2 regions of the Streptomyces sp. HUAS TT11 genome follow, and region 2 is predicted to be linked to the other one. Evidence: riboswitches for the same ligand, from Rfam matches in the RefSeq annotation. Region 2 holds a riboswitch; the other holds the start of a gene.
The links. Region 2 has a riboswitch for cyclic di-AMP ahead of ACSHXN_RS11940 (M23 family metallopeptidase). Riboswitches for the same ligand answer to the same signal wherever they lie in the genome.
Positions count from the first base shown of each region.

Region 1: it holds a riboswitch for cyclic di-AMP, as region 2 does, so the genes downstream of both, ACSHXN_RS34190 (C40 family peptidase) here and ACSHXN_RS11940 (M23 family metallopeptidase) in region 2, are expected to answer to the same signal.

Region 1 is NZ_CP196184.1:7,614,709-7,624,780, forward strand. Features, by position in the region: gene bioD (dethiobiotin synthase) at 1-343, opposite strand, end outside; gene ACSHXN_RS34145 (adenosylmethionine--8-amino-7-oxononanoate transaminase) at 345-1,625, opposite strand; gene bioB (biotin synthase BioB) at 1,618-2,805, opposite strand; gene ACSHXN_RS34155 (8-amino-7-oxononanoate synthase) at 2,953-4,080, shown strand; gene ACSHXN_RS34160 (DUF397 domain-containing protein) at 4,224-4,448, opposite strand; gene ACSHXN_RS34165 (helix-turn-helix domain-containing protein) at 4,458-5,318, opposite strand; gene ACSHXN_RS34170 (ATP-binding protein) at 5,568-6,026, shown strand; gene ACSHXN_RS34175 (LysR family transcriptional regulator) at 6,074-6,991, opposite strand; gene ACSHXN_RS34180 (LysE family translocator) at 7,099-7,728, shown strand; gene ACSHXN_RS34185 (DUF6328 family protein) at 7,667-8,203, opposite strand; gene ACSHXN_RS34190 (C40 family peptidase) at 8,283-8,756, opposite strand; cyclic di-AMP (ydaO/yuaA leader) riboswitch at 8,760-8,957, opposite strand; gene ACSHXN_RS34195 (hypothetical protein) at 9,329-9,634, opposite strand; gene ACSHXN_RS34200 (ATP-dependent Clp protease proteolytic subunit) at 9,642-10,072, opposite strand, start outside.
Region 2 is NZ_CP196184.1:2,654,746-2,674,757, forward strand. Features, by position in the region: gene ACSHXN_RS11935 (GntR family transcriptional regulator) at 1-460, opposite strand, end outside; gene ACSHXN_RS11940 (M23 family metallopeptidase) at 662-1,414, opposite strand; cyclic di-AMP (ydaO/yuaA leader) riboswitch at 1,428-1,639, opposite strand; gene ACSHXN_RS11945 (M16 family metallopeptidase) at 1,908-3,296, opposite strand; gene ACSHXN_RS11950 (M16 family metallopeptidase) at 3,293-4,645, opposite strand; gene ACSHXN_RS11955 (DNA gyrase/topoisomerase IV subunit A) at 4,980-7,436, shown strand; gene ACSHXN_RS11960 (CobW family GTP-binding protein) at 7,438-8,526, opposite strand; gene ACSHXN_RS11965 (DUF6082 family protein) at 8,894-9,418, shown strand; gene ACSHXN_RS11970 (hypothetical protein) at 9,547-9,783, shown strand; gene ACSHXN_RS11975 (citrate synthase/methylcitrate synthase) at 10,040-11,206, opposite strand; gene ACSHXN_RS11980 (citrate synthase) at 11,303-12,559, shown strand; gene ACSHXN_RS11985 (sucrase ferredoxin) at 12,733-13,683, shown strand; gene ACSHXN_RS11990 (sensor histidine kinase) at 13,796-15,529, shown strand; gene ACSHXN_RS11995 (response regulator) at 15,526-16,215, shown strand; gene ACSHXN_RS12000 (ABC transporter substrate-binding protein) at 16,232-17,293, opposite strand; gene ACSHXN_RS12005 (ABC transporter permease) at 17,382-18,248, opposite strand; gene ACSHXN_RS12010 (ABC transporter ATP-binding protein) at 18,238-19,053, opposite strand; gene ACSHXN_RS12015 (response regulator) at 19,214-19,906, shown strand; gene ACSHXN_RS12020 (solute symporter family protein) at 19,958-20,012, opposite strand, start outside.

The sequences.
Region 1 (10,072 bases), 5.0 Mb from region 2:
GCAGTCCGCCGGCCCCCTCGACGAGCACGAGATCGTGCCCGGCGGCCAGTTCGGCCGCCGCCTCGGCCACCTCGTGCGGCCGCACGGCCCGCATGCCCGCCCGTCGTGCCGCGGTGGCCGGGGCCAACGGCTCGGGATAGCGCGCCAGTTCCCGGGTCGTCACGGCGCCGGCGAGCCGGGCCACCTCGTCGGCGTCCCCGCGTTCGTCGGGCCGCACCCCCGTCTGTGCGGGCTTGAGGACGGCCACCGACCGGCCCGCGGCGAGGGCCGCCGCCGCCACGGCAGCCGTCGTCACCGTCTTGCCGACTTCGGTGCCGGTCCCCGTGATCACCAGTACGGACATCTCAGCCCTCCCGTGCCGCCGCGCGCATCGCGCGCGCGATCCGTGCCACGTCCGCGTCCCCCGTGACATAGGGCGGCATCGTGTAAACGAGGTCGCGGAACGGGCGCAGCCAGACGCCCTCCCGCACCGCCGCCCGGGTGGCGGCCGTCATGTCCACCTCGTGGTCGAGCTGGACGACCCCGATGGCGCCGAGGACCCGCACCTCACGCACGCCCGGCACGGCCGCCGCCTCCGCGAGCCCCTCCGTGAGACCCGTCTCGATCCGCTTGACCTCCGCGTGCCAGTCCTGGCCGAGCAGCAGCTCGATCGAGGCACGGGCCACGGCGGCCGCCAACGGGTTTCCCATGAAGGTGGGCCCGTGCGCGAGCACCGGAACCTCTCCCCGGGAGATCCCCTCGGCCACCCGCGGGGTGCACAGTGTCGCCGCCAGGGTCAGGTAGCCGCCGGTCAGGGCCTTGCCGACGCACATCACGTCCGGGGTCACCGCCGCGTGGTCCGCGGCGAACAACGCGCCCGTGCGGCCGAACCCGGTGGCGATCTCGTCGAACACCAGCAGGACGTCGTGCGCGTCGCACGCCTCGCGCAGTACCCGCAGATAGGCGGGGGAGTGGAAGCGCATGCCGCCGGCGCCCTGCACCACGGGTTCGACGATCACCGCGGCCAGTTCGTCGGCGTGACGCGCGATCGTGTCGCGCAACAGGTCGGCGTAGGACTCCTCGTAGGCGGCCGGCGGTGCCTCGGTGAAGAGCTGCCGCGGCAGGACGCCCCGCCACAGCTCGTGCATCCCGCCTTCGGGGTCGCACACGGACATCGGATGCCAGGTGTCGCCGTGGTAGCCGCCCCGCCAGGTCAGCAACCGCTGTTTGGCGGGGCGGCCGAGCGACCGCCAGTACTGCAGGCACATCTTGACCGCGACCTCGACCGAGACGGATCCGGAGTCCGCGAGGAAGACATGCTCGAGACCGTCGGGCGACATGTCGACAAGGAGCTTCGCCAGCCGGACGGCGGGCTCATGGGTGAGCCCGCCGAACATCACATGGCTCATCCGCGTCAGCTGTTCGCGCACGGCCTCGTTCAGCACCGGGTGGTTGTAGCCGTGGATGGCCGACCACCACGACGACATGCCGTCGACCAGTTCGCCGGAGCCGTCGGCCGGACGCAGGCGCACTCCGCTCGCCGACTCCACGACGAGCGGCTCCTGCCGGCCGGGCATGGGACCGTACGGATGCCAGACGTGCTGCCGGTCGATCGCCAGCAGTTCGTCCACGGACAGATCAGGCATTGGGCGCGAGATCCGTTCCGGCGCCCCGGCGGCGGACGGCGACGAGATCGGTGCGGGGCTCGCCGGCCTGCGGCGCGGAGTCGGACCCACCGGCGACGCCGTCCTCGTGGGCCCCGCACCCCGCGCCTTCGTGGGCTCCGCATCCGGCGCCCTCGTGCGATCCGCAGCCACCGGACACACGGTGCTCGGGCAGCGTCAGCCGGTCCGTGCCCTCCACCTCGAACCCGGCGTCCGCGATCATCTCCAGGTCGGCCCTGCCCGCCTGGCCCTCGCTGGTCAGGTAGTCACCCAGGAAGACGGAGTTGGCCAGGTGCAGGGCCAGCGGCTGGAGCGTGCGGAGGTGGACCTCGCGCCCGCCCGCGATACGCACCTCCACATCGGGGCACACGAACCGCACCATCGCGAGGATCCGCAGACACCGCTGCGGGGTGAGGTTCCACTCCTTGGCGAGCGGGGTGCCCTCGAAGGGGATCAGGAAGTTCACCGGAACGGAGTCGGGGTCCAGTTCCCGCAGCGCGAAGACGACGTCGACCAGGTCCTCGTCGCTCTCACCCATACCGGCGATCAGTCCCGAGCAGGCCGACAGGCCGGCGGCGTGCGCCTTGTTGACCGTGTCGACGCGGTCGGCGTAGGTGTGGGTGGTGGTGATGTCCCCGTACGTCGCCTCGGACGTGTTGAGGTTGTGGTTGTAGGCGTCGGCGCCGGCCGAGTGCAGCCGTTCGGCCTGGCCGTCGGAGAGCAGGCCGAGGCAGGCGCACACCTCGACGCCCTCGTTCTGCTCCTTGATGGTCCTGATGGTGTCGGAGACCCGGTCCACGTCCCGGTCGGTGGGCCCGCGGCCGCTCGCCACCAGGCACACCCGTTTGGCCCCGCCCGCGACACCGGCCGCCGCGGCCCTGGATGCCTCCTCCGGCTTGAGCCAGGTGTACTTGAGGATCCCGGCCTTCGAACCGAGCCGCTGGGAACAGTAGGAGCAGTCCTCGGGGCACAGGCCGGACTTGAGGTTGACGAGATAGTTGAGTTTCACCCGTCGGCCGAACCAGTGGCGGCGCACCTTGCCGGCCGCGGCCACCACATCGAGCACGTCGTCGTCGGAAGTGGCGAGGACGGCCAGAGCCTCCTCGCGGGTCGGCAACTCGCGCCGCAACCCCTTGTCCACCAGCGTGTTCAGCAGGTCCATGGAGACCGATCCTGTCCTACCCGAGGGGTCCGGGCCAAGGAGACTTCGCACAACAGACTCCGTTCGACGTGTGGGTATTGCCACACCCTGGGTGGCTGGTCGTCCCGCTAGTGTCTGTGCACTGCCTACAAAAGACCCGGAGGACCCATGGCGTTCGGCTGGATCGACGAGCAGGCGCGGGCACGCCGCCGAGCGGGACTCGTGCGCACGCTGCGCCCCCGCGCCGCCGACTCCCCGCTCCTCGACCTGGCGAGCAACGACTATCTGGGTCTGGCACGCCACCCGGAGACCACCGAGGCGGCTGCGGAGGCGGCCCGGGTGTGGGGCGGCGGCTCGACCGGCTCCCGGCTCGTCACCGGCACCACCGAGCTGCACGGCGATCTGGAGCGCGAGCTCGCGGAGTTCTGCGGTGTCGAGTCGGCCCTCGTCTTCTCCTCCGGATATGCCGCCAACCTGGCGGCGGTCACCGCACTCGCGCCGCACGGCTCCCTGATCGTCTCCGACGCGGGCAACCACGCCTCGCTCATCGACGGCTGCCGGCTCGCGCGGGGCACCACCCAGGTCGTCGCGCACGCCGATCCCCAGGCGGCCCGCAAGGCACTCGACACCCACCGCGGGCCCGCCGTCGCGGTCTCCGACACGGTGTTCTCGGTCGACGGCGACGCGGCCCCGCTGGCCGAACTGGCGTCCGTCTGTCGTGAGTACGACGCCGGCTTGGTCGTCGACGACGCCCATGGACTCGGGGTGCTCGGCGCCGGCGGACGGGGTGCCGCGCACGCGGCGGGCCTCGCGGGCGCGCCGGACGTGGTGGTGACCGTGACCCTGTCGAAGTCGCTGGGCAGCCAGGGCGGCGCAGTCCTCGGGCCTGCGCGGGTGATCGACCATCTGGTCAACGCGGCCCGGACGTTCATCTTCGACACCGGGCTCGCTCCGGCCGCGGCGGGCGCGGCGCTCGCGGCGCTGCGCCTGCTGCGCCGCGAGCCCGAGCGTGCACAACGGGCCCGCGCGGTGGCGACGGCGCTGTACGCACGTCTCACGGCCGAGGGCCATGAGGCGGTGCGGCCGGACGCCGCCGTGGTCTCCGTGCGGGCGCCCTCCCCCGAACTGGCCCTGCGGTGGGCGGCGGACTGCCGCTCGGCGGGGCTCGCCGTCGGCTGCTTCCGCCCACCGTCGGTGCCCGACGGGATTTCACGACTGCGACTGACCGCTCGCGCCGACCTGACCGATGAGCAGGTCGAGCGCGCCGTACGTGTGATCGGCGAGACGCGGCCGTGAGTCGGCGAAACGGCCGTGCATCGCGCGTCGTACGGGTGGTGCGCCCGGAGTCGTAGGCAGTCGTGAGGGAGTGATCGCTACGGAAGTGACTCGGAAATCAGCGGAAATTTGGCTGATATATGCCTGAGTTGCTTCGAAGGTGATCAGCTCAGTCCGGTCAGAAAATCCTCCCAGGCGTCGGGGGTGAACAGCAGGGCGGGGCCGGTCACGTTCTTCGAGTCGCGCACGGCCACAAGTCCGGTCCAGCGCCCGGCGGTCGGCCGCGCGGTCTCCACGCAGTTGTTCATTCCCGTACTCCGGCTGCTGCGCAGCCATCGCACGCCGTGCAAGGAGGTACTGGCGGGGATGTGCCGAGGCAGTGCTGACATGGTGCCTCCTTATGCTTCGCCGGCCAACGCGGCGATGTAATCCAACGAGTCCTCGGGTGAAAGGGCGTGGATCTGAAGGGCGTCGAAGGCCTCGCTGTAGGCCTGGAGGTCTTCTTTCCGCTCGAGGTAGAGGCTACTCGTCAAGTGGTCGAGAACGACGACATCCAGATCAGATCTGCTCGGAAATGAGAAGATTACGAAAGGCCCGGTGACCCCGATGTGTGCCCCGGCGGCGAACGGCAGGACCTGAAGCCGCACCTGCGGCAGCCGGGCCGCCTCCCGGAGCCGCTGCAACTGGTGCGCCATCACCTGCGGGCCCCCGACCACCCGGCGCAGCACCGCCTCGTCCAGGACGGCGGACAGTTCGAGCGGGGGATCCGCACGCAGTACGTCCTGGCGGGCCAGCCGCACCTCCACCAGGGTGTCCAGCTCGGCCTCCTGAAGCGCGCCCACGGCGGCCCGGGTGACGGCGCGCGCGTACTCGGGCGTCTGCAGCAGCCCCGGCACCACGGAGGTCTCCAGCGTGCGCATCCCGCTCGCCTGCGACTCCAGACTGATGAAGTCGCGGTAGGTCGGCGGCAGCACCCCGCGGTACGCGTGCCACCAGTTCTGCCGCCCGCCGCCGTCCTCGGAGCCGGCCAGTACGAGCAGCAGTTCGCGCAACTCGGGGTCCTCGGCACCGTACGCGTCCAGCAGCAGACGCACATCGGTCGGTTTCACACCGCTGGCACCCGTCTCGATCCGGCTCACCTTCGACTGGTGCCAGCCGACGAGAGACGCGGCCTCACCACTCGTGAGCCCCGCCCCGGTCCGCAGGGCACGTAATTCGGTGCCGAGTTTGCGACGGCGCACCGCTGGTCCGTACTGCATGGCCGACTCCCTCCGCATGGCGCGCGGTTTTCACGGCGACGGTAGAGGATGCGTCCGTCACCCACCCAAATACGGTCGGTCGTCGCAGAGTTCACCGCTTCGGGCGACAGATATATGCATATCTCGAGGGATCGCACCCGATGGGGCCCTGGTGATGGCAGTGTGGCGCGCAGCACCAAGTCCGGGACCGCTACTGAACCAACCGCTCCGTGTCGGACTCCGGTCCCGAGGGAAAGGGACGACGTCGCCATGGCAGACCATCAGGAAGCATCCGTCACTCTGCCGAGCGATCCAGCCTCGGTGTCCGCCGCCCGACAATATGTTTCGAACGTCCTCGCCGAATGGGGACTGCCGAGCGACACCGAAGTCGCCGACACCGTACGCCTGATCGTCTCCGAACTCGCCACCAACGCGGTGCAGCACACCCTTGGTCAGTCCCCCACGTTCACGGTCGACATCGTGCTCGACCGGGACGAGTTGCTGCGCATCGGGGTCACCGACAGTCATCCGCGCTTCCCCAAGCGACTGCCCGCGGCCGTGCAGCAGGACAACGGCCGCGGCATGGTGATCATCCGCTGGCTGACCGCGGAGCACGGCGGCAGACTCACCGTGCGACCCACCCGCGAGGGAGGCAAGACGGTGGCGATCGAACTGCCGTGGGCCGCACCGGTGCAGTCCGTCACGGCCGTCGGTCAGCAGGAACCTTGAAGCGGCGGTGGCCGTGCCCGGACCGGCGGGCCCGACGCCGCGCCTCCTCAGACGTGCCGGGCCGCGCGGCCGAAGGCGCCGCGCAGCAGGGCCCGGAAGGCGTCGGCCGCGGGTGCCGCCTCGTCGGTGCGGTAGGCGACCGAGACAGTACGGCGCAGGGTGCCCGGTTCCAGATGACGCGACCCCACCGGTGTCGCCGCGGTCCTGGCCACCATCTCCGGCACCACCGCCACCCCGAGCCCCGCACTGACCAGTGCGCACACCACGGCGTATCCCGGTGTCTCCACCACCACGGACGGGGTGGCCCCGGCAGCGGCGAGAGCGGCCTCCACGCCCTGCCTGGCCGGGTGCCGCGGCGCCATGCTGATCAGCGGCTGCCCGGCCAGCTCGGCGGGGGGCAGCCGTGAGGCGTCCGCGGTGAGCGCGTGGCCGGGGCTGGTGACCAGCACCAGCTCCTCGACCAGTACCGGGTCCAGGGACACCGAGGCCGGCAGCGGTACCGGTTCGGCGGGCTCGTAGGTGTGCGTGAGCGCCAGGTCGATGTCGCCCGCCGCGACCGCCTGGACCCCGGTCGGCGGGTCGTAGTCCGCGACCGCCAGCTCGACGTCCGGATAGGCCCGGCGGAAGGCGCTCAGTGCCGGTGGCAGCAGATGGATTCCCGCGGTGGGGAAGGTGCCGAGCCGCAGGGTGCCACCCGCGAGGCCCGCCAGGCGTGCCAGTTCGTGCCGCGCCCGCTCCAGCTCGTCCAGTACCCGTCGAGCCCGCACCACCAGCAGCTCGCCCGCGCCGGTCAGCCGCGTCCCGCGGGCGTGGCGCACCAGCAGGGCCGCTCCCGCCTCGCGTTCCAGTTTGGTCAGCTGCTGGGAGAGCGCGGGCGCGGTGTAGCCGAGTCGCTCGGCGGCCCGGGTGATCGAACCGGCCTCGGCCACCGCCACCAGCGCCGCGAGTCGTGTCGGGTCGTACACATGGGCCCCTTGGGTTCGGGGGATCGACGAGACCAAAGAGATGCTTAAGACAGACCCAGGATATTCCATATACCTGCTGAAGGCCCGTGCCCGGCAGGGTGGGGCGCATGGACACACAGCTCATCGCCTTCACCGGGGTCGCCGCAGGCATGGTCGCCATGCCCGGTGCCGACTTCACCGTCGTCGTGCGCAACGCCTTGATCTCCCGGCGGGCCGGTGTCGCGTGCGCCCTGGGGATCGCGGCCGGGCTGCTCATCCACACCACGCTTGCCGTCGCCGGGGTCGCGACGGTGCTGGTGGCCGTGCCCGGGCTGTTCCGCACGCTCCAACTGCTCGGCGGGGCCTACGTCCTGTATCTGGGTGTGCGGGCACTGGGTGCGTCCTGGCGCCCGCGCCCCGCCGCCGCGCCGCCGCGGGCGGAACAGGAGGCCTCTTCGGGGCGGCCGATGTGGCAGGGGTTCGTGACCAACGCCCTCAACCCGAAGGCCTCCCTCACGTTTCTGAGCCTGCTGCCGCAGTTCGTGCCCGCGGGCAGCCCCGCGCTTCCCCGGACCCTGGAGCTCGCGCTGATCGTTCTCGTGCTCGCCCTGGTGTGGTTCCCCGTCGTCGCGCTGCTGGTCGACAGGCTCGGCAGGTGGCTGCGCAGCCCGCGCACGGCACGAGCGCTGGAAGCGGTCACCGGGAGTGCTCTGACCGCTCTGGGCCTGCTGCTCGTTCTGGAGCCGCTGCTGATCTGACGACGGCCCGCTGGACCAGCCGGGGCATGATGCGCCACAGCCCGGCGCAGACCACGAAGGTGCCGGTGGAGGCCGCGATACCGGCGGCGCGGCCGAGGGACACATCCACCACCAGCAGCACCGACCCGGTGAACGCGAGTGTGAGGACCACCAGTCCCGCGGCGGCCAGACGGGACGAGATCCGCACGATGGCCGGCTTGGCGTGCTGCTGGAAGAGCGTGCGGTGCAGCGCGGCGGGTGCCATGAACAGCACCGCGGCCAGCATGGAGAGCAGGAGGGTGCAGACGTATGTGGTGCGCTGGGCGGTGTCGAGGGACGGGAAGCGCTGGGTGAAGGCCAGGGTGAGCAGGAAGGCGAAGAGGATCTGCACACCTGTCTGGATGACGCGCAGTTCCTGCAGCAGCTCGGCGAAGTTCCGATCGGCGCGCTCCAGCGGCGTCTCGTTCCGTTCGTCGTGGGGGGATCGGTCGGCCATGGTCAACGAGTAACCGCTCCGGACCGCCTCACGCGCGGGTGGGGCGGCGGCGTGTCGCGCCGCCACCCCACCGGCCGGGTCAGCCGACCCGGCCGTACCACACGCGCTTCGTCCACAGCTTCTGGAGCCTCACGACGTCACCGGTCTTCGGTGAATGCCAGATCCTTCCCTTCCCGGCGTAGATGCCGACGTGGTAGACGTTCCGACCCGAGTGGAAGAACACCAGGTCTCCGGCCCTGCGCCGGGAGGCGGAGATGTGGTGCGTCCTGTTGTACTGAGCCGCGGCCGTCCGGGGCAGCTTCTTGCCCGCCTTCTTGAACGCGTACAGCGTGAGCCCCGAGCAGTCGAAGCGACGTGGCCCGGTGGCCCCGTACTGGTACGGGGCGCCCCTCTTCGCCGCCGCGACCTGGAGAGCCTTCGTCGCCAGGGAAGCGGCCGCCGCGTCGGCGCTGAGACCGGGGACGGTGATGCTGCCGCCGACGGCGGCGAGGGTGAGGGCCGAGGCGGTGCCGGCCCGGGTCAACAGCGACGGGACACGATTGAGCGCAGACATGCGCAACCCTTCGTCAGCCGCCTGTGAAGGATGACCTGTCGGATTCGGGCTGGCGAAGTAGCCCGGCCGCTCACGCGGCTTCACCCCAAGGACCGTCCGGATCTCTCTCGGACGGCCCGCCTTGCCGGGTCCTCCACTCCTGCCGATCCACTCCTGTCGACCGGTCGTCCGGGCGGCGGCAGGATTCGGCGTCCGCCCGGACCGCCCCGCCGCGGGTGGCGGGGGCTTGTCGTCAGGAAGGGATCTTCACGTACAGGCGTCGGAAAATCACAACGAAATCGGGGGTTTGTGGTGTTACTCACCACTCACTCGTTCGGCTGGACATCCCTGCGACCGGGGGCCGTTGGGGGGACGAGTGAGGCCCCGACCTGCACCGGAGCACCTCATTCCGCCCTCGGGCTACGCGCGTTGCCCAACTTCGCGGGCTCTCCGAAGGAGGGGTCCCTACTCCAACCAGGGGTACACCATTTGGTTCGTTTGAACCGCGCGTGGACGGTCGGTGCCCCCCGAAGCACCACACGACGACCCCTGCCGCCGCAACTCGCCGTCCACTGCGCGTCAGTCACATCCCGTCAATCCGCACCGGGCGGCAGCGCGATGCGGGCGGCGCGGCGTTCGCCGTCCAGGACCCGCAGCGCCCGGGTGAGAGTGGGGCCGTGCAACTCGTTCTCCCCCCTCTGGTGCATGAGCGCCAGCGCCTCCCGCAGTGCCGACGCCTTGCTCACCAGGGCCTGGGCGGCCCGCAGTCCGCGGTAGGTGTCACCGGAGTGCACCGGGTTGATGCGGCCGAGGAGATCGACCACATCGAGGTAGCGGTCGATCAACTCGGCCTCGGCGCGGGTGAGTGCGGGCAACGGGGGAAGTTCGGGGGGCAGCATCGGGCGCTCACCTCGCGCCGGGCGCGGTGCGGGACGCCTTGCGGCTCGTGATGATGCCGTCGACCAGCCCGTACTCCACGGCTGCCGGCGCGTCGAAGATCTTGTCCCGCTCGATGTCCGCCGCGATGCGCTCCGGGCTTTGGCCGGTGTGCCGTACGAGCATGTCCTCCAGTTGATTGCGGGTACGCGTCAACTCTGCGGCCTGAATGGCCAGATCGGTGGCCTGCCCCTGGACGGGCTCGGGCAGGGACGGCTGGTGGATCAGGATCCGTGCGCCCGGCAGTGCGAACCGCTTGCCGGGTGCGCCGCCCGCGAGCAGAACGGCCGCCGCGGACGCCGCCTGACCGAGGCAGACCGTCTCCACGTCGCAACTGACGTACTGCATCGTGTCGTAGACGGCGGTCATCGCGCTGAACGAGCCGCCGGGGGAGTTGATGT
Region 2 (20,012 bases):
TCTTGTGCCGCAACTGGGCGAGCGTGGACGTCAGCGCGGGGCTCCCGCAGGCCTGTGCGAGCGTCTCGTGGAACCAGCCGCCCAGGGAGCGCAGATCCTCGCTGCCGCCCGTCCTGGCCCGATCCTGGCCCAGCCTGACCAGACCGCGCAGCACCTTGAGATGGGCTTCGGTGCGCCGCTGGGCGGCGCGCGCGGCGCCGAGCGGCTCGAGCAGCATCCGCATGTCCAGCAGATCCGCGCCCTCCTGCTCGGTGGGCTCCGCCACGCACGCGCCCGCGTGTCTGCGGGTGACGACGAAGCCCTCGGCCTCCAGTGTCCGCAGCGCCTCCCGCACGGGGACGCGGGAGACTCCGTACCGGCGCGCGAGAAGCTCCTCGGTGAGCCGGCTGCCGCGCTCGTGGACACCGGAGACGATGTCGTCACGGATCGCCGTGCATACCGAGTGCGCCGGAATACGCATGTCCGACCTCCGCCTTAATCACCGCGAAACGTCGTCGGCTGACGTGTGTTCAACCGACTCTATTGCAGTGCTTCGCCATTTCCGACGGCGGGCCGGAATCCATGGATATTTTTTGGACAGACGGCCGTTCGAAACGGGGGCGGCCCCGGCTCGGGAGCCGGGGCCGCCCCCGTTTCGAATGCGCCTCTCGGAGGTGGATCGTCAGACGTTCACGCCGTGAGCGCGCAGATACGCGACGGGGTCCATGTCCGAGCCGTACTCCGGGGACGTGCGGGCCTCGAAGTGGAGATGCGGCCCGGTGACGTTGCCGGTGGCCCCGGAGAGGGCTATCTGCTGGCCGGGAGTGACCCGCTGACCCGCGGAGACCCCGATGGACGACAGGTGGCCGTACTGCGTGTAGGTGCCGTCGTTCATCCTGATGACGATCTGGTTGCCGTACGCACCGCCCCAGCCCGTCTCGACGACCGTGCCGGAGCCGACCGCGTGCACGGGCGTGCCACTGGCGGCATGGAAGTCGATGCCGGTGTGCGAACCGCTGGACCACAGGGAGCCGCCGGTCTTGTACCCGGTGGAGACGTAGGAGTGGAAGATCGGCGCCACGAAGGCGTTCAGGCGACGGCGCTCGGCCTCACGGGCGGCGCGCACCTTGGCCGCACGCTCCTGTGCCGCCTTCTGCGCGGCACGCTTGCGGGCGGCCTCCTCGGCCTTCTTCAGCTCGGCGGCCTGCCTCTGGGCGGCGGCCTGGGCGTCGATCTTCGCGGCGACCTCGTCGCCCATGCTGACGGCCCGGATCAGTCCGGTCTGCTCGACAGGGGTGCCGGCGGCGAACGCCGGAGCTGCCAGGGCACCGATGACGCCGGTGGTGGTGAGCGCGGCGACGCCCACGGCGTTCGTGGTCGTGCGCTTCACGCGGCTCGGACGGCGGTGTTTCCCGGTGGCGCAGGTGAACGCCATGTGTGTGGCTGGTCCTTTCCTTCCCTCTCGCCTACCGGGTTAGCTGACGGGTTCGGAGCAGGAAGGTCTCCTACGGGCTTCACGCCCGATTCACCCCAGGGATCGGGCCCGCTGGCGGCCGCAGGGACGGCGGCAGCGGGCCCCTCCGGCCACGAAGGCGGCGCAGGAGGGTGGGTCCCCGGCTCCCCTGGCTCGCGCCGTACGGGGACTCGGCGATGGCTGTCCGGTGCCGCGGATGCGGCGCGGTGCCTGACGGACAGCCCGGATGACGCTAAGAGGGCCCTGTTTCGATCGCCAAACCGATCAGAGGGTTTGTAGCGCATCCCACAGGGCAGAGCCACCGTCTCTATGGCAATACGGACAAAGTCCAAGAGGCAGGGCCCCGGTGACCGACATCACCGGGGCCCGCACCGAAGCCGCGCCCGATGGGCACGGCCGCTTCGACGGCTTCCCGCGCGCACGGACTTCGGTCCTGCGGACGCGGGGCGTCGGTCTACTCGGCCGCCACCACGCTCACTTCGCCGATCCCGAGCGCCTTGACGGGTTCCTCGATCTGCGCGGCGTCGCCCACCAGGACGGTCACCAGCCGGTTCACCGGGAAGGCGTTCACGACGGCGGCCGTGGCCTCCACCGTGCCCGTCCCGGCGAGCGCCTGATACAGCGTCGCCTGGTAGTCGTCCGGAAGGTGCTGCTCGACCTGGTCGGCGAGCGAGCTCGCGACGGCGGCCGCGGTCTCGAACTTGAGCGGTGCCACTCCCACCAGGTTCTGCACGGCGACATCGCGCTCCGCGTCGGTCAGACCCTCTGCGGCGAGCGTGCGGAGCACCTTCCAGAGGTCGTCGAGCGCCGGTCCCGTGTTCGGCGTGTCGACGGAGCCGCTGATGGCGAGCATCGCCGCACCCGTGCCGTCCGGCGCGGACCGCAGCACCTGGCCGAACGCGCGCACTCCGTAGGTGTAGCCCTTCTCCTCGCGCAGGACCCGGTCCAGGCGGGAGGTCAGGGTGCCGCCGAGGCAGTACGTGCCGAGCACCTGGGCGGGCCACACCCGGTCGTGGCGGTCGGCGCCGATGCGGCCGATCAGCAGCTGCGTCTGAACGGCTCCGGGGCGGTCCACGATGATCACGCGGCCGGTGTCGTCGGCCGTCACCGGGGGGACGGGGCGGGGTGCGCCCGGCGAGCCCGTCCAGGCGCCGAGCGTCTCGCCGAGGAGCTCGTCGAGGTCGATGCCGGTCAGATCGCCGACCACGACGGCGGTGGCCGTCGCCGGGCGCACATGGCGCTCGTAGAAGGCGCGGACCGCGGCGGAGTCGATGTCCTCGACCGTCGCCTCGGTGCCCTGGCGCGGACGCGACATGCGCGAGGAGGCCGGGAACAGCTCCTTGGAGAGCTCCTTGGCGGCGCGGCGGGCCGGGTTGGCCATCTCGTGCGGGATCTCGTCGAGGCGGTTGCGCACCAGGCGCTCCACCTCGCCGTCCGCGAACGCCGACGCCCTCAGTGCGTCGGCGAGCAGTCCGAGCGCCTTGGCCAGGCGGGAGACCGGCACCTCGAGGGAGAGCCGGACGCCGGGGTGGTCGGCGTGCGAGTCGAGGGTGGCGCCGCAGCGCTCCAGCTCGGCGGCGAACCCCTCGGCGGAGTGCTTGTCGGTGCCCTCGGAGAAGGCGCGCGCCATGATCGTGGCGACGCCGTCGAGACCGGCGGGCTCGGCGTCCAGCGGCGCGTCGAGGAGTACCTCGACGGCGACCACCTGCTGGCCGGGACGGTGGCAGCGCAGCACGGTCAGGCCGTTGTCGAGCGTCGCACGCTCGGGCGCCGGGAACGCCCAGGGCTTGGCCTCGCCGGCCTGGGGCTGCGGGTGGAACTCCATGGTCGCAAGCTCGGTCACTTCGCCGACTCCTCGTTCTCGTCGGTGGTCGCGGCGGTCTCCGGGGCCTCGGCCGGCTCGTACACGAGCACCGCGCGGTTGTCGGGGCGCAGGCGGGCCTTGGCGACCTCCTGCACCTCCTCGGGCGTGATCTCGAGCACACGCCGGACGGCGGTCAGGGCGAGCTGCGGGTCACCGAACAGGACGGCGTACCGGCACAGTTCGTCGGCGCGGCCCGCGACCGTGCCGAGCCGGTCCAGCCACTCGCGCTCCAACTGGGCCTGGGCGCGCTCCATTTCCTCCGCCGTGGGGCCCTCCTCGGCGAACCGGGCGAGCTCCTCGTCGATCGCGGCCTCGATGACCGGCACCTCGACGTCGCCCGAGGTCTTCACGTCCAGCCAGCCCAGGGACGGCGCCCCGGCCAGCCGCAGCAGGCCGAACCCGGCAGCGACGGCGGTGCGGTCGCGCCGTACCAGCCGGTTGTAGAGGCGGGAGGACTCGCCGCCGCCGAGGACGGTGAGGGCCAGGTCCGCCGCGTCGCTGGTCCGCGTGCCGTCCTCCGGCAGCCGGTAGGCGGCCATCAGGGCGCGCGCCGGAACCTCCTCCTCGATCACCTCGCGCAGCTCCCGGCCCATGACGTCGGGCAGCGACCCGTCGCGCGGCTCGGGCTTGCCGTCGTGGGACGAGATGGACCCGAAGTACTTCTCGATCCAGGCGAGCGTCTGCTTGGGGTCGATGTCGCCGACGACGGACAGGACCGCGTTGTTGGGCGCGTAGTACGTGCGGAAGAAGGCGCGCGCGTCCTCCAGCGTGGCCGCGTCCAGATCCGCCATCGACCCGATGGGCGTGTGGTGGTAGGGGTGGCCCTCCGGGTAGGCGAGCGCCGTCAGCCGTTCGAAGGCGGTGCCGTAGGGGACGTTGTCGTAGCGCTGGCGGCGCTCGTTCTTCACGACGTCCCGCTGGTTCTCCATGGACTCGTCGTCGAGCGCGGCGAGCAGCGAGCCCATGCGGTCGGCCTCGAGCCAGAGGGCGAGCTCCAGCTGATGGGCCGGCATGGTCTCGAAGTAGTTCGTGCGCTCGAAGCTGGTGGTGCCGTTCAGCGACCCGCCGGCGCCCTGCACCAGCTCGAAGTGGCCGTTCCCCTTGACCTGGGCGGAGCCCTGGAACATCAGGTGCTCGAAGAGGTGGGCGAGACCGGTCCGGCCCGCGACCTCGTGGCGCGAGCCGACGTCGTACCAGAGGCACACCGCCGCGACCGGGGTCAGATGGTCCTCGGAGAGCACCACGCGCAGCCCGTTGGCCAGGCGGTGCTCGGTCGCTGTCAGGCCCCCGGAGCCTGCCTCGGCTGTGGCCGTGTGACCCATGGGCATGTACGTCCCTTCGCTCGCGGAAGCTGTCGCGGAAAACCGCCGTTTCCTGCCGGTGCTGTCACTGTATGCAAGCGCGCACGCAAGTGGACAAGTTCCCGGGCGGCGTACGCCCAGAGCGAGACCGTGATTACGGGAGGTGGACGACTGAACGCGCGGTTGACACGCTCGGCACCGGCACCGTGCGACCCCCGCGACGGCGTCGCCGTGACCTCCTTCGCCAGCGCCGGAAAGGCCTTGGGGACGGGTACTGGTCGGCGTTGTCACCGCGGCAGTCCACAATGGTCCGCGTCAGACACGTCCATGCCCAGCACAGACTGTGAAGGAGCCGGCAGCAATGGCCCGCCGCAGCACGAAGACCCCGCCGCCCGACGACGCGTACGAGGAGAAGATCCTCGACATCGACGTCGTGGACGAAATGCAGGGCTCCTTCCTGGAGTACGCGTACTCGGTCATCTACTCCCGGGCCCTGCCGGACGCGCGCGACGGCCTCAAGCCGGTGCACCGCCGGATCGTCTACCAGATGAACGAGATGGGCGTTCGCCCCGACCGCGGCTATGTGAAGTGCGCCCGTGTCGTCGGCGAGGTCATGGGTAAGCTGCACCCGCACGGCGACGCGTCGATCTACGACGCCCTGGTGCGCATGGCCCAGCCCTTCTCGATGCGCGTGCCCCTGGTCGACGGCCACGGCAACTTCGGCTCGCTCGGGAACGACGACCCGCCGGCGGCCATGCGGTACACCGAATGCCGCATGGCCGAGGCGACGGGCCTGATGACCGAGTCGATCGACGAGGACACGGTCGACTTCGTCCCCAACTACGACGGCCAGGAGCGGGAGCCCGAGGCCCTGCCGGCCGCCTTCCCGAACCTCCTGGTGAACGGCGCGTCGGGCATCGCGGTCGGTATGGCCACGAACATGCCGCCGCACAACCTCGGCGAGGTCATCGCGGCCGCCCGCCATCTGATCCGCCACCCGAACGCGGATCTCGACACCCTGATGAAGTACGTCCCCGGACCCGACCTGCCCACCGGCGGCCGGATCGTCGGCCTCGCCGGCGTCCGGGACGCCTACGAGACGGGCCGGGGCACCTTCAAGATCCGCGCCACGGTGTCGGTGGAGACCGTGACGGCCCGCCGCAAGGGCCTGGTCGTCACCGAGCTGCCCTTCACGGTCGGCCCGGAGAAGGTGATCGCCAAGATCAAGGACCTGGTCGGCTCGAAGAAGCTCCAGGGCATCGCCGACGTCAAGGACCTCACCGACCGTGAGCACGGCCTGCGCCTGGTGATCGAGATCAAGAACGGCTTCGTGCCGGAGGCGGTCCTGGAGCAGCTCTACAAGCTGACGCCGATGGAGGAGTCCTTCGGCATCAACAACGTCGCACTGGTCGACGGCCAGCCGCTCACCCTGGGCCTCAAGGAGCTGCTCGAGGTCTACCTCGACCACCGCTTCGACGTCGTCCGCCGGCGCTCGGAGTTCCGCCGCAGCAAGAGGCGCGACCGGCTCCACCTCGTCGAGGGTCTGCTCACGGCGCTGGTGGACATCGACGAGGTCATCCGCCTGATCCGGTCCAGCGACAACTCGGCGCAGGCCAAGGAGCGCCTGATGCGGCGCTTCTCGCTGAGCGAGGTCCAGACGCAGTACATCCTGGACACCCCGCTGCGCCGCCTCACCAAGTACGACCGCATCGAGCTGGAGGCGGAGAAGGACCGGCTCAACGCCGAGATCGCGGAGCTGACGCGGATCCTGGACTCGGACGCCGAGCTGCGCAAGCTGGTCTCCGCCGAACTGGCCACGGTGGCCAAGAAGTTCGGCACCGAGCGGCGCACGGTGCTGCTGGAGTCCTCCGGCACCCCGGCGCCCACGGTTCCGCTCCAGGTCGAGGATGCCCCGTGCCGGGTGCTGATGTCGTCGACGGGCCTGCTGGCCCGCACGGCGGACGGCGACCCGTTCGCGGAGGACACCGAGGACAAGCGCGCGAAGCACGACGTGATCGTCTCCGCCGTCCCGGCGACGGCCCGCGGGGAGGTCGGCGTGGTGACGTCCGGCGGGCGGCTGCTGCGGCTGAATGTGATCGACCTTCCGCAGCTGCCGGAGACGGCGGCGCGGCCGAGCCTGTCCGGAGGCGCTCCCGTCTCGGAGTTCGTCTCCCTGGAGGCGAACGAGACGGCGGTCTGCCTGACGACGCTGGACGAGTCCTCCCAGGGTCTCGCCATCGGCACGGCACAGGGAGTCGTCAAGCGTGTGGTCCCCGACTACCCGTCCAACAAGGAGGAGTTGGAGGTCATCACGCTCAAGGAGGGCGACCGCATCGTCGGCGCGGTCGAACTGCGCACGGGCGAGGAGGACCTGGTCTTCATCACGGACGACGCCCAGTTGCTGCGTTTCCCCGCCTCCCAGGTACGCGCCCAGGGCCGGCCTGCCGGCGGCATGGCGGGCATCAAGCTGACGGACGGCGCCAAGGTGATCTCCTTCACTGCCGTGGACCCGGCGGTGGACGCGGTCGTCTTCACGGTCGCCGGTTCGCGCGGGACGCTGGACGACTCGGTCCAGACCACCGCCAAGATGACGGCGTTCGATCAGTACCCGCGCAAGGGCCGCGCCACGGGCGGTGTGCGCTGCCAGCGGTTCCTGAAGGGCGAGGACTGCCTGTCCTTCGCCTGGGCCGGCCCGACGCCGGCCCGGGCCGCGCAGAAGAACGGCACACCGGCCGAGCTGCCGGAGCTCGACCCGCGACGCGACGGCTCGGGCGTGTCCCTGGCGAAGACGGTCGCGGCGGTGGCGGGACCGATGTGATTCAGTCCTCGAGGTCACCGGGGCTCGCGAGAGCCTCGGTCTCCTCGTCCCGGACGTAGCGGAGGACGCCCCACATGCCGTGCTCGTCGGTGTGTGGGGCGTCGTCCGTGCACCCCTGGAGCTCCTTGCGCAGAGCCGTGGTGTTGATGCCGGACCCGATGAGCACGAGCTGGGTGAGCCGCTCGGCACCGGCCTCCCACGCCTCCGGACGGAACCGCAGGAACCGCCCCACGGCATGCACCGCGTACCGGTTGCGCGGGTCGGCGGCGCCGAAGTCGACGTATCCCTTGATCCGGTAGAGGCCTTCCGGCCTGCTGTCGAGGAACTCCAGCAGCCGCCGCGGCTCCATGGGCACGTCGGAGCGGAAGGAGAGGCTGTCGTATCCGGCGTGCAGATGGGCGTGGTGAGCGCTCGCCTCACCGTGCTCGTGGTCGTGCCGGTGGAGGTCGTCGAACGACAGCTGCCCGATCCGCTCCTCGGCCGGCCGGCAGTCGAAGAGGAGCTCCGGGTCGATGCGCCCGTACGCGGCCGGGACGACGGCGGCGCGGTCGGTGAGGGACCGCACGGTCCCCAGGACCTGATCGCTGTCCTCGGCGCGATCCGTCTTGTTGACGACGACAAGATCGGCGAGGGCGAGATGGCGGTCCAGCTCGGGATGCCTCTCGCGGGTGGCGGCGAACTCCACCGCGTCGACGACCTCCACGAGCCCGCCGTAGACCACCCGTGGATGCTCGCTGGCCAGCACCATGCGGACCAGCTCCTGCGGTTCGGCGAGACCGCTCGCCTCGATCACGATGACGTCGATGCCGGCGGAGGTCCGGGCCAGACGGTCGAGGTAGACGTCGAGTTCACTGGCGTCCACGGCGCAGCAGAGGCAGCCGTTGCCGAGGGAGACCGTGGAGTCGCCGAGCGCCCCCGCGACGGCCATGGCGTCGATCTCGATGTCCCCGAAGTCATTGACGACGGCGCCGATCCGGCTGCCTCCGCTGTGATGGAGGAGGTGGTTGAGCAGCGTGGTCTTGCCCGAACCCAGGAATCCGGCGAGGACCACGACCGGGATCTGCTGCGGACTCGGCGGCCGGCTCAACATACACCCCTTCTTCCACCCGTACGTGCGCCGGATCGCGTGCCGGCGGTGCACGAGGACGGCTCATGGACCGGCTCGCACCGGAAGGGGGGCCGCACTCGTACGTGGACTGAATGCCGAATCAGGATACGAGCGAGGGGAAACCCTGCGAAGTGAACGATTGTTAGCGGCGCTCGCGGGGCACACGTTTGGCATGGCGCCGGGAAACGCGACCCGCACTTCCCTCTGTGCGCCTCCTCTCCGCCTCCCCGCCGATCAGAGCCGCTCGGCACCCTGGGAGACGGCAAGCGCGCCGCCCATCGCTCGCCGGTCCCCTCCAGCAGACCCGCATCCGACGACCGGCGGACGGTCGCCTGATTCGGGGGTTGACATGACCACACAGAGGCACGGGACATGGGGGCCTGCCGCCGCCACCGCGGCAGGACTCGCGTTCGGGGCGGCGGCTCTCGCGTTCCTCAGCCGACAGCAGCGCAGGTCCGTCGAGCTGCAATTGCAGGTCGAGCAGCAACGTATGCACTTCCATCTGCTGAGCAAGGCCATCGACGATCCCGAGCTGGCGGCCGTCATGAGCACGGTCGACCTGAGCGGCCGACCGGCCACGGAGCAGCCCGGACTGCGGCGGCAGTATCTCTTCGCGAACGCGCTCTACTCCCACGCCCTGAAGAGCTACCTCGCCGGCTATGTCAACTGGCAGGAGCTGCACGGACACCTTCGAGTGCTCTGCCAGAACCCCATGATCCGGGACTACTGGGAAGCCACGCGACACCACCGCGACAGCCTCGACCACGCTTCGACCGAGGCTCGTGTGGGCCGGATGATGGACGGCATCGTGCAGGACCTCGAGGACGCCGACACGGACGAGTGGTGGGTGGTGGGCGAACCGCCCGCGGAGTAGCCCATTCGGAGTCAACACACGCCGGAATGAGTCCAGTTGGGCTAGTGGGGTGTTAACGCATCGGGAGCATCAAAAGGCTAACCTGACCACACCAGTACCACCTACTGCTCTGAGGACCGGGATCACCTTTGAAGATTGTGCGCCGGATCGGTGCATCTCCCCGTGAACGCGGCAGCGTGACAGGCGAGACCTGCCCCGACATCTTCGAACTGAGTGACGGCAACTTCGCCGTCATCGGGACCGAAGCCACCGCCAGGCTGGACAGCGAGCTGCCCGCCGACGCCGCACGGGCCGACTACGAACGCATCGTGATCATCAGCCGGGAGACCTTGGTCCGCGCCAAGGCCGAGATCCCGGACGCCTGAGCCTCCACCCCTTCAGCTCCACACTCGCATCGCCCCGCCGCACGCCATCTGCGCGCCCAGGGGCCGCACCCGGCCGAGCAGCACAACACCCGGTCCTCGCTTGGCGGCACGCGTCGTCAGGCCCGGCGCCAGATCGGCTCCGGGCCTCGCGCACAACCCGCGGCCCTGGCTCTCGAAAGGGCCCCGGTAGACCTCGACCGCGGCGCTCCCCCCACCCTCTCAGGTATGAGACCCTCCTCGGCGGTCGCCGCAGGCGTCACGCCACCGCCGGCACGGCGACCGGTGGTACCGGACCCACATACCGGGCCGCCGGGCGGATGATTTTCGGGTCCTGTGCCTGTTCCAGGATGTTGGCGCTCCAGCCGACCACTCGGGCCGTCGCGAACGTCGGTGTGAACATCTCGCGCGGGACACCGCAGAGTTCCATGACGACCCCGGCGTAGAACTCCACGTTCGTGTGCAGTTCGCGGCCGGGCTTCAGTTCGGCCAGGATCGCCTCCACATGGCGCTCGACCTCGATCGCGAAGTCCACCAGGCCGCCGCCGAACCGCTCCGCGACACCCCGCAGCATCCTCGAGCGCGGGTCCTCCGTGCGGTAGACCGGGTGCCCGAAGCCCATGATGCGCTCGCCGGCGAGGACGCGCGCACGGATCCAGGTGTCGATGCGGTCGGGGGTGCCGATCGCGTCGAGGGTGTCGAGGGCCCGGCTCGGCGCTCCGCCGTGAAGCGGTCCGGACAGCGCGCCGACGGCGCCGACCAGGGCCGCCGAGACATCCGCACCCGTCGAGGTGATCACCCTCGCGGTGAATGTTGATGCATTGAATCCATGGTCAATGGTTGAGATCAAGTACTGCTCGATCGCACGCGCATGCGCCTCGTCGGGCTCCGAACCCGTGAGCATGTAGAGGTAGTTGGCCGCGTACGGCAGGTCCTCCCGCGGTTCGACCGGCTGCAGCCCCCGGCCCAGCCGGTACAGCGCCGTCAGCAGCGTGGGCACGACTGCAGCCGCCGCCAGCGTGTCCTCGCGGCGCCTGTCCGCATCGATGTCGTACACCGGCCGGAACCCCTTCGAGGCGCCGAACAGGGAGAGCGCCGTGCGCAGACCCGACAGCGGGCCGGACCGGCCGCTCGCGGCCGCCACCGCGGGAAGCGCGGCCCGGACGTCGTCGGGAAGGCGGCGCAGACCCGCGGTCCTGGCGGCGAACGCCGACCGCTGCGCCGGGTCCGGCAGCACGCCGTGGACCATCAGGTGCCAGACGTCCTCGAAGCCACGGGTCAGCGCCAGTTCGACGGCCGAGTACTCCCGGTAGTGGTAGAAGCCCTCGAGCCCCCGGACGTCACCCAGTTCGGTGTCGGTGACCACGACGCCCGCGAGCCCGCGCGGCACGTCGACGGGGGTGGACGCGGCACTGCTGATCGACATGTCTCCTCCTTGGAATTGACTCGACTGTCCATGCTTGACTCAATCCCTGTCAATATTGATTGAATCAATATGAGATCCATGGGTACGGTGGCAGCCATGAGGGATCAGGACACGGCTCGCGGGCACGACGGAACTCGGATCACCACCAGGGAGGCGGCCGAACTGCTCGGGGTGAAACCGGAGACCGTGTACGCCTATGTGAGCCGTGGCCAGCTCAGCAGCAGGCGGGAGCCCGGCGGCCGGGGCAGCACCTTCGACGCCGAGGAGGTCGCGGCGCTCGCCCGGCGCAACAGGCGGGAGCCGGCCGGAGGTTCACCCGCCGCCGGCGATCTCTCGGTCCGCACGTCCATCACCCTCATCGAGAAGGACCGGTACTTCTACCGTGGCGTCGACGCCACCGAGCTGGCCGACCGGCACTCCTACGAGGAGATCGCCGAGTGGCTGTGGACCGGGCGGCTGCGGCCCGGAATCATCTTCACCGCCCCGGAGGCCGCCGTCACCGTCGCCCGCCGCGCGGTGGCCGCGCTGCCCGAGCACACCGGCCCCACCGACCGGCTGCGGGTGGCGGCGATCGCGGCGGCCACCGCGGACCCGCTGCGCTTCGATCTGTCGCCGCAGGCCGTCCTCGGCGCCGCCCGCACCCTCATCCCCACCCTGGTCGCGGCCCTCCCCCCGCTGCGGCCCGACCACCGCGACGAGGGCCCGCTGGCGCGGCGCCTGTGGGGACGGCTCACCGGACGCGACCCCGACGAGACGTCAGTGCGCGCGCTGGACACTGCACTCGGGCTTCTCGTCGACCACGACCTGGCCGCCTCCACCCTCGCGGTCCGCGTCGCCGCGTCCGCCCGCGCACACGCGTACGCGGCCGTCTCCGCGGGCCTCGGCGTCCTGGAGGGCCCCCTGCACGGTGCGGCCGGCGGCCTGGCGCACCGCATGCTCCTCGACGTCCTGGACCGGGGCACCGCGGCACCCGTGGTCGCCGACGAGCTCCGCGCGGGGCGCCGGATCCCCGGCCTCGGGCACCGGCTGTATCCGGGCGAGGACCCGCGCGCGCGTGCCCTGTTCGCCGTCCTGGAGGAGCTGCCTGCCGCGGGACCGGCCCTGGCCGCCGCACGGGACATCGTCGCCACCACGGCCCGCCACGCGCCTCTGCACGCCAATGTCGACCTGGCCCTGGCCGTCCTCACGGTCGCCTCCGGCATGGACGCCACGGCGGGAGAGACCGTCTTCGCCGTCGCCCGCACGGCGGGCTGGATCGCCCACACCCTGGAGGAGTACGAGGAACGACCGCTGCGCATGCGCCCGAGCGGCCGCTATGCGGGAGCGCGACCGCCACAGCCGCTCCCCCGCTGAACGGGGCGCGCCACGACCGCCGCCGCGCACCGAGTGAGCCGGTGCGCGGTGGCGTCCGGCACGCTCCCCTGCGTGCTTCGCGCGCCTACTGCGCACCCCCGGTGCGCCTCGAATGCGCCCCTGTTCGCGGGGCTGGAAGTCACCGCCGCCGAAGTCAGGTTAGGCTCACCTCTGTGAGTACGTGCACGACCGCATCACGGGACCTCGACGAGCCTCTCGCAGGGACCGCGGCGACCGCGAGGACATGGCTGCTGCTGGAGCAGCCCGGCCCCTGGGGTCCCGAAGCGCTCACATCGAGCCACCTGGATCCTGAGCTCGGCCGCGCCCTCGAGGCGGCCGCGGAGGGCACAGGCGTGCGGATCGCACTCATCCGCCGCCCCGGCCGGCACGCCGACTGCGGCACGCCCGCCGCACGGCAGATCTATGCGGCCCACACCGTTCCGGGCACCATGTGGCTGCGCACCGCCACCACCTCCGAGCCGGAGCGGCTGCTCGACCTGGACCTCGCCGCACTGGGCCGCGGGGACTCCGGCACCTTCGACTCGGTCTTCCGGGCCGAACCCCACACAGGCGACCCGCTCGCGTTCGTCTGCACCAACGGCAAGCGGGACCGCTGCTGCGCCCTCCTCGGCCGCCCGCTGGCGACCGAGCTGACCACCTCCGGAGTCGAGGGGGTCTGGGAGGTCACTCATCTGGGTGGCCATCGCTTCTCCCCCACCCTGCTCGTACTTCCGTTCGGATACGCGTACGGACGCGCCCAGGCCCCGCACGTCAAGGAGATCCTCCAAGGGGTGCGCGACGGACGGGTCGTGGTGGAGGGATGCCGCGGCAGCTCCGCCTGGGAACGACCCGCACAGGCGGCGGAGCTCGCCGTGCGCACGGCGGCCCACGAGTACGCGGCGGACGCGTTGACCGTCGTCCGCACAGACGGGACCGCGCCACGCTGGGAGGTCACCGTCGCCCACACCGACGGCCGGCTGTGGCGCGTCCTGGCCGCGCAGGGGGCGTCCCTGCCACCACGCCCCGACAGCTGCGGCAGCCCGCTCGGTTCACCGGCCCGGATGGACGTCGTGTCGGTGCGCGAGTTGCTCACCACGGTGGCCGGCGACCCCGCGCACTGCTGAACTCCCGGGCGCCACGGAGAGGGACGGCCCTCACCGCCCCCGCGCACGCCCCTCGGGAGATGCGTGCCACATCTGCGGAGGCAATGCGCCCGCGCACCCGTACCGTCTACGCATGACCCCCTCTCGCCCTGCACGACGACTGCGCCTCGGACTGCCGCGGCGTATGTTCTCGCAGCTCCTGCTGACGCAGGTGGCGATCGCCGCGGGCGTCGCCGTGCTCGCCACCGGACTCTTCCTGGCCCCGCTCGGCCAGTTGCTGGACGACCAGGCGATGCACCAGGCCCTCGCGATCGCGCAGACCACCGCGGTCCAGCCGCAGATCGCCCGTGACCTGCAGTCGACGCTGCCGTCCCCGACCGGGCCCGTGCAGGCGGAGGCGGAGCACATCCGCAGGGCGAGCAAGGCCGAGTACGTCGTGGTGATGAACATGAGGGGGGTGCGCTGGTCGCACCCGGACATCACGCAGATCGGCCGGGTCGTGTCCACCGACCCGAGACAGGCCTTGGCCGGTGAGGAGGTCATGCAGATCGACAGCGGCACCCTCGGTCGCTCGGCCCGCGGCAAGGTGCCGCTGCGCGACGCACAGGGCAGGATCATCGGCGCGGTCTCCGTGGGCATCGAGTACAACAGCGTGCGGGCCAGGCTGCTCCACGCGATCCCCGGGCTGTTCGCCTACGCGGGCGCGGCCCTGGCCATCGGTGCCCTCGCCGCCTATCTGATCGCGCGCAGGGTCCAGCGGCAGACCCGCGACCTCGCCTTCTCCGACATCTCGGCGCTGCTCGCGGAGCGCGAGGCGATGCTGCACGGCATCAGGGAGGGCGTGGTCGCCCTGGACCGGGCCGGCCGGGTACGGCTCGTGAACGACGAGGCCCAGCGCCTGCTGGGCATCGGTGACGAGGTCGTCGGGCAGTCCCTCGACGAGGCGCTCGGCGAGGGCCGTACGACGGACGTCCTGGCCGGTCGCGTCGCCGGCACCGATCTGCTCACCGTGCGCGGTCACCGCGTCCTCGTCGCCAACCGCATGCCCACCGACGACGGGGGCGCCGTCGCCACCCTGCGCGACCGCACCGAGCTGGAACAGCTGGGCCGGGAGCTGGACTCCACCCGCGGTCTGATCGACGCACTGCGGGCGCAGGACCACGAGCACGCCAATCGGATGCACACGCTCCTGGGGCTGCTCGAACTGGAGATGTACGACGACGCCGTGGAGTTCGTCGACGAGGTGGTGGGCGACCACAGGACCACCGCGGAACAGGTCACCGAGAAGATCCACGATCCGCTGCTCGCCGCCTTGCTGGTGGGCAAGGCCACGGTCGCCGCCGAGCGCGGCGTGGCCCTGTGGATCGCGGACCGGACGCTGCTGCCGGACCGGCTGATCGACCCGAGAGGACTGGTCACGATCGTCGGCAACCTGGTCGACAACGCTCTTGACGCCGTGGCGGGCACCCGGCACGCACGCGTGGAGGTCGAACTGCGCGCAGAGGAGCGCACGGCGGTCCTCCGGGTCCGGGACACGGGACCCGGAATCCCCGCCGAACGACGGGAGTTGATCTTCACGGACGGATGGTCCACGAAGCAGCCGCCGTCCCACGGCAAGCGCGGCATCGGCCTCTCCCTGGTGCGCCGTCTCGCCGAACGCCATGGAGGCAGCGCCCGTGTGAGTGAGGCCCACGGCGGGGGCGCGGAGTTCACCGTCGTGCTGCCCGACGCCCTCGAAGCACCCGGCCGGGCGCCGGAGCCGCCCTGCGAAGACCCCCGGGACCGCGTCCCCGCCCAGGGAGCGCCGGCACAAGAGAACCTGGTCCCGGGGACGCCCGGTCACTTCCCCGGAGAGGAGTCACGATGACCCGGCCCATCGAGGTACTGGTCGTGGACGACGACGCCCGGGTCGCCCGGGTCAACGCCGCCTACGTCGACAAGGTGCCCGGCTTCCGTGTGACGGGCCGGGCGCACGATGCGGCGGGCGCCCTGCACCTGTTGGGGACTCCGCCGCGCCCCGACCTGATGCTGCTGGACCACTACCTGCCGGACGCCACGGGGCTCGATGTCGTCCGGGAGATGCGGCGACGCGGTCACGAGACGGACGTGATCATGGTGACGGCGGCCCGGGACGTCCGGACGGTGCAGGCGGCGATGCGACAGGGCGCACTCCAGTACCTGGTCAAGCCGTTCGCCTTCGCGGGGCTGCGCACCAGGCTGGAGGCGTACGCCGAACTGCGCCGCACGCTCGACGGCGGCGGTCGGGCGGAACAGGCCGAGGTCGACCGGATCTTCGGCGCCATGTCGGCCGGTACGGAACCGGGGCTGCCCAGGGGGCACTCCCCCACCACCGCGGATCTCGTGGGGCGGGCCCTGGTGAACGCCGGAGGGCCGCTGTCCGCCCAGGAGATCGCCGAGCGGACCGGGCTGAGCCGCCAGACCGCCCAGCGCTATCTGAAACTGCTGGAGCGCACGGGAAGGGCCACGTTGACCCTCAAATACGGCGACGCGGGCCGCCCGGAGCATCGCTACGTCTGGGCGGCCCGCGCCTGAGGCACGGCCGGTCGGCTCAGCCTGCGGCCTTCTCCACGAACTCCGTGGTGTACGTCTTGTCGAGATCGATGGTGGCGTTCTTGATGTTGGGGTTGAACGCCTTGAGGACCTTCTCGACCGTCTCGGGTCCGTTCTCCGGCATCACACCGTCCTTGGTGAACATCGGGAGCGTGCTCTTGATGGCGTCCGCGTAGAGCGTCTTGTCACCCTGGGAGTAGTCGGCCGGCATCTTCGCGGCGATCTCGTCGGCGGAGTGCGTGGACATCCACTTCAGGGTCTTGACGAAGGCGTTGACCAGCTTCTGGACGGTGGCCTTGTGGCCGTCGACCCACTCCGTCTGCATGTAGAGACTGGACGACGGGTACGGCCCGCCCAGCGCCTCCTGCGACCCCTGTGGGGTCCGCATGTCGACGAGCACCTTGCCGAGCTTCTTCTGGAGCACGGTGGCGACGGTCGGATCGGTGGTCATTCCGGCGTCGATGGAGCCCTTCTGGAGGGCGGAGACGAACGTGGGGCCGGCACCGACGGCGACCGGGCTGAACTCGCTGGTCTGCACACCGTTCTTGACCGCGAGGTACTTGGTGAGGAAGTCCGTCGAAGAGCCGAGGCCGGTGACTCCGAGCTTCTTGCCCTTGAAGTCCTTGGGCGACGTGATGTCCTTCGAGGCCTGGGCGGAAACGATCTCGACCTCTCCGGGCGCGTGCGAGAACTGCACCACGGACTCGACGTGCTTGCCCTTGGTCTGCAGATCGAGGGTGTGGTCGTAGAAGCCGACGGCACCCTGGACCTGCCCGGAGACCAGCGCGGTCTCGGCCTGCACGCCGGCGGGCTCGCTCAGCAGTTCCACGTCGAGGCCCTCGGCGTCGAAGTAGCCGAGCCGCTGGGTGAGCATCGCGGGCATGTAGATGACCTTGTCCAGGCCACCGACCATGATCTTGACCTTCTCGCCCTTTCCGTCGCCCTTGCCACCGGATCCGGACGCTGCGGTGGACGCCGCGTCATTGGCGCAGGCGGTGAGCGAGGTGGCGGCGAGCAGACCGGCCGCGGCGAGGCAGGCGATTCTGGCGGACTTGCGCATGACGGTTCACGTCCTTGTGAGATGGCGGTGCGGGAAGAGGAGGTGCGTGGGGGCGGCGGCCGCCCTCGACGACGGCCCGAGGAGCCGGTCAGTGCCCGGAATCCGACGCCTTCCAGCGGAAGATCCGGCGCTCGGCGAAGGTGAGCAGCCCTTCGGCCACCAGCGCGACGACCGCGAGGATGACCATCGCGGCGTACACACCGGCCGCGTTGAAGGTGCCCTGGGACTGTGCGACGAGCAGGCCGACACCCTTGGTGGCGCCGATGTACTCGCCGACGATGGCGCCGATCAGCGCGAAGCCGAAGCTGACATGGAGACTGGTGAAGATCCATGAGGTGGCCGACGGGATGACGACCTGAAGCGTCACCCGCCGGTCGCTGGCGCCCAGGATGCGGGCGTTGGAGACCAGGTTGCGGTCGACCTCGCGGGCGCCCTGGAAGGCGTTGAAGAAGACCGGGAAGAAGACCAGGACGACAGCCGAGGCGATCTTGGAGGACGGGCCGAGCCCGAACCAGATGACGAAGATCGGGGCAAGGACGATCCTGGGTATGGAGTTGAGCACCTTGATGTATGGACCAAGGACATCGGCGAGGAAGGCGACCCTCCCCAGCGCGATACCGAAGACCACACCGGCCGCCACGCCGATGACCCAGCCGAGCAGCGCCTCCTGGAGCGTGACCCAGATCTGCTCGCCGAGCGAACCGAGCGCGGTGCCGTGGGTGATCCAGGTGTAGATCTGGTCCCATACCTTCGAAGGCATCGAGAAGTTGAACGGATCGATGACCTTGGCCCGGGACAGCGCCTCCCAGAGCCCGAGCACGGCCACCAGCAGCAGCACACGGGCGACCAGGACGACGGCCTTGCGCCTGCGGGCGGCACGCGCCCGCGACTCGGCACGGCCGGGCTGCTTGGAGGTGTCCACCGGAGCCGACGCGGAGATGACCTCAGGCGACATGGGCGGCGCCCCTTTCGCGGGTGATGCGGACCTCTTCGCCGAGGGACTCCCAGATCTCTCGGTAGATCTCGATGAACCGCGGTTCCAGGCGCACCGATTCGACCTTGCGCGGCCGCGGCAGGTCGATGTCGAAGATGTGCTTCACGGTCGCGGGTCCGGCGGTCATCACGACGACCTTGTCGGCCAGCGCGATCGACTCCTCCAGGTCATGGGTGACGAAGACGACCGAGGCGCCCGTGCCCGCCCACAGCTCCAGCAGCTCGTCCGACATCAGCGCCCTGGTCTGCACGTCGAGCGCCGAGAACGGCTCGTCCATCAGCAGGATCTCGGGGTCGTTGACAAAAGTGGCGGCGAGAGCGACACGCTTGCGCTGGCCACCGGAGAGCTGGTGCGGGTAGCGGTCCTCGAAGGCCGCGAGCCCGACCCGGGCCAGCCACTCGCGGGCCTTCTGCTTCGCCTCCGCCTTGGGCACACCACGAAAGCGCGGGCCCGCCATGACGTTGGACAGGACCGTGCGCCAGGGAAACGTGGCGTCCTGCTGGAAGACGAAGCCGACCTTGTCCCCGACTCCCGCGACCGGCGCGCCGGCCACCAGCACCTCGCCCTCGGTGGGCTCCTCCAGCCCGCTGACCAGTGTCAGGGTCGTCGACTTGCCGCACCCGGTGGGTCCGACGACGGCGACGAACTCACCGCGGCCGACGGTCAGATCAAGTCCCCTGACGGCCGTGTGCAGACCCCCTGACGGGGTCCGGAAGATCTTGCTCGCGCCCCGTAGCTCGATGGCGGGGCCGGTGTCTGCGCTCATGGCCGGGACCGTAGATGCGGTGCGGGCCGCGACAGCAGTCTTCTGGGCGCAAGACCTACTTCTGCTTGCAAGAGTCTGTTGTGCTCATTTTGCTCGCGCTACAACTGCGGAGCCGAAACACGGGCTTAACGCTCGCCTGGCCTTGAGGGAGAGAGGCCCGATGATAAACGTCCTGATCGTGGACGACGACTTCCGTGTCGCCGAGATCAACGCCAAGTACGTCGGAAAGGTTCCCGGCTTCCGGGTCGCCGCCCGCGCGCACAGCGCTGCCCAGGCGCTGGCCGCGGTGGAGCGCGCCACGATCGACCTGGTCCTGCTCGACCACTATCTGCCCGATCGGACGGGGCTCGAACTGGTCCACCGCATGCGCGAGCAAGGCCATGGCACCGACGTCATCATGATCACGGCGGCCGGCGACGTGGCCACGGTGCAGGCCGCGATGCGTCTGGGCGCCCTGCACTATCTGGTGAAGCCGTTCACTTTCGCGGCCCTGCGCACACGCCTGGACTCGTATGCCGCCCTGCGCCGGACGGTCGACCGCGTCGGCGGCCGGGGGGTGGCCGGCCAGGAACAGGTCGACCGCATCTTCGGCGCCCTGCGCACCACGCCCGTGTCCTCCTCGCCCGGGCTGCCCAGCGGTCACTCCGAACCGACCACGGACCTCATATGCGATGTACTGCACAGGTCCGGCCGGCCGCTCTCGGCCCATGAGGTGGCCGCGAGGACGGGGCTGAGCCGTTCCACCGCCCAGCGCTATCTGCGCCGCCTCGAGCAGGTGGGCCGGCTGCGGCTCTCCCTGAAGTACGGCGACACGGGGCGACCCGAACACCGGTACGCGTGGGTGGCGCCGTAGCAGGGGGTGCGCGGGCCGTACGACCCGCGCACCGCAGCGTGGTACCGGGGGTCAGACCGCGCCCGCACCCGTCAGCGACCGCACCTCGGTCTCCGCGTGCTTGGCC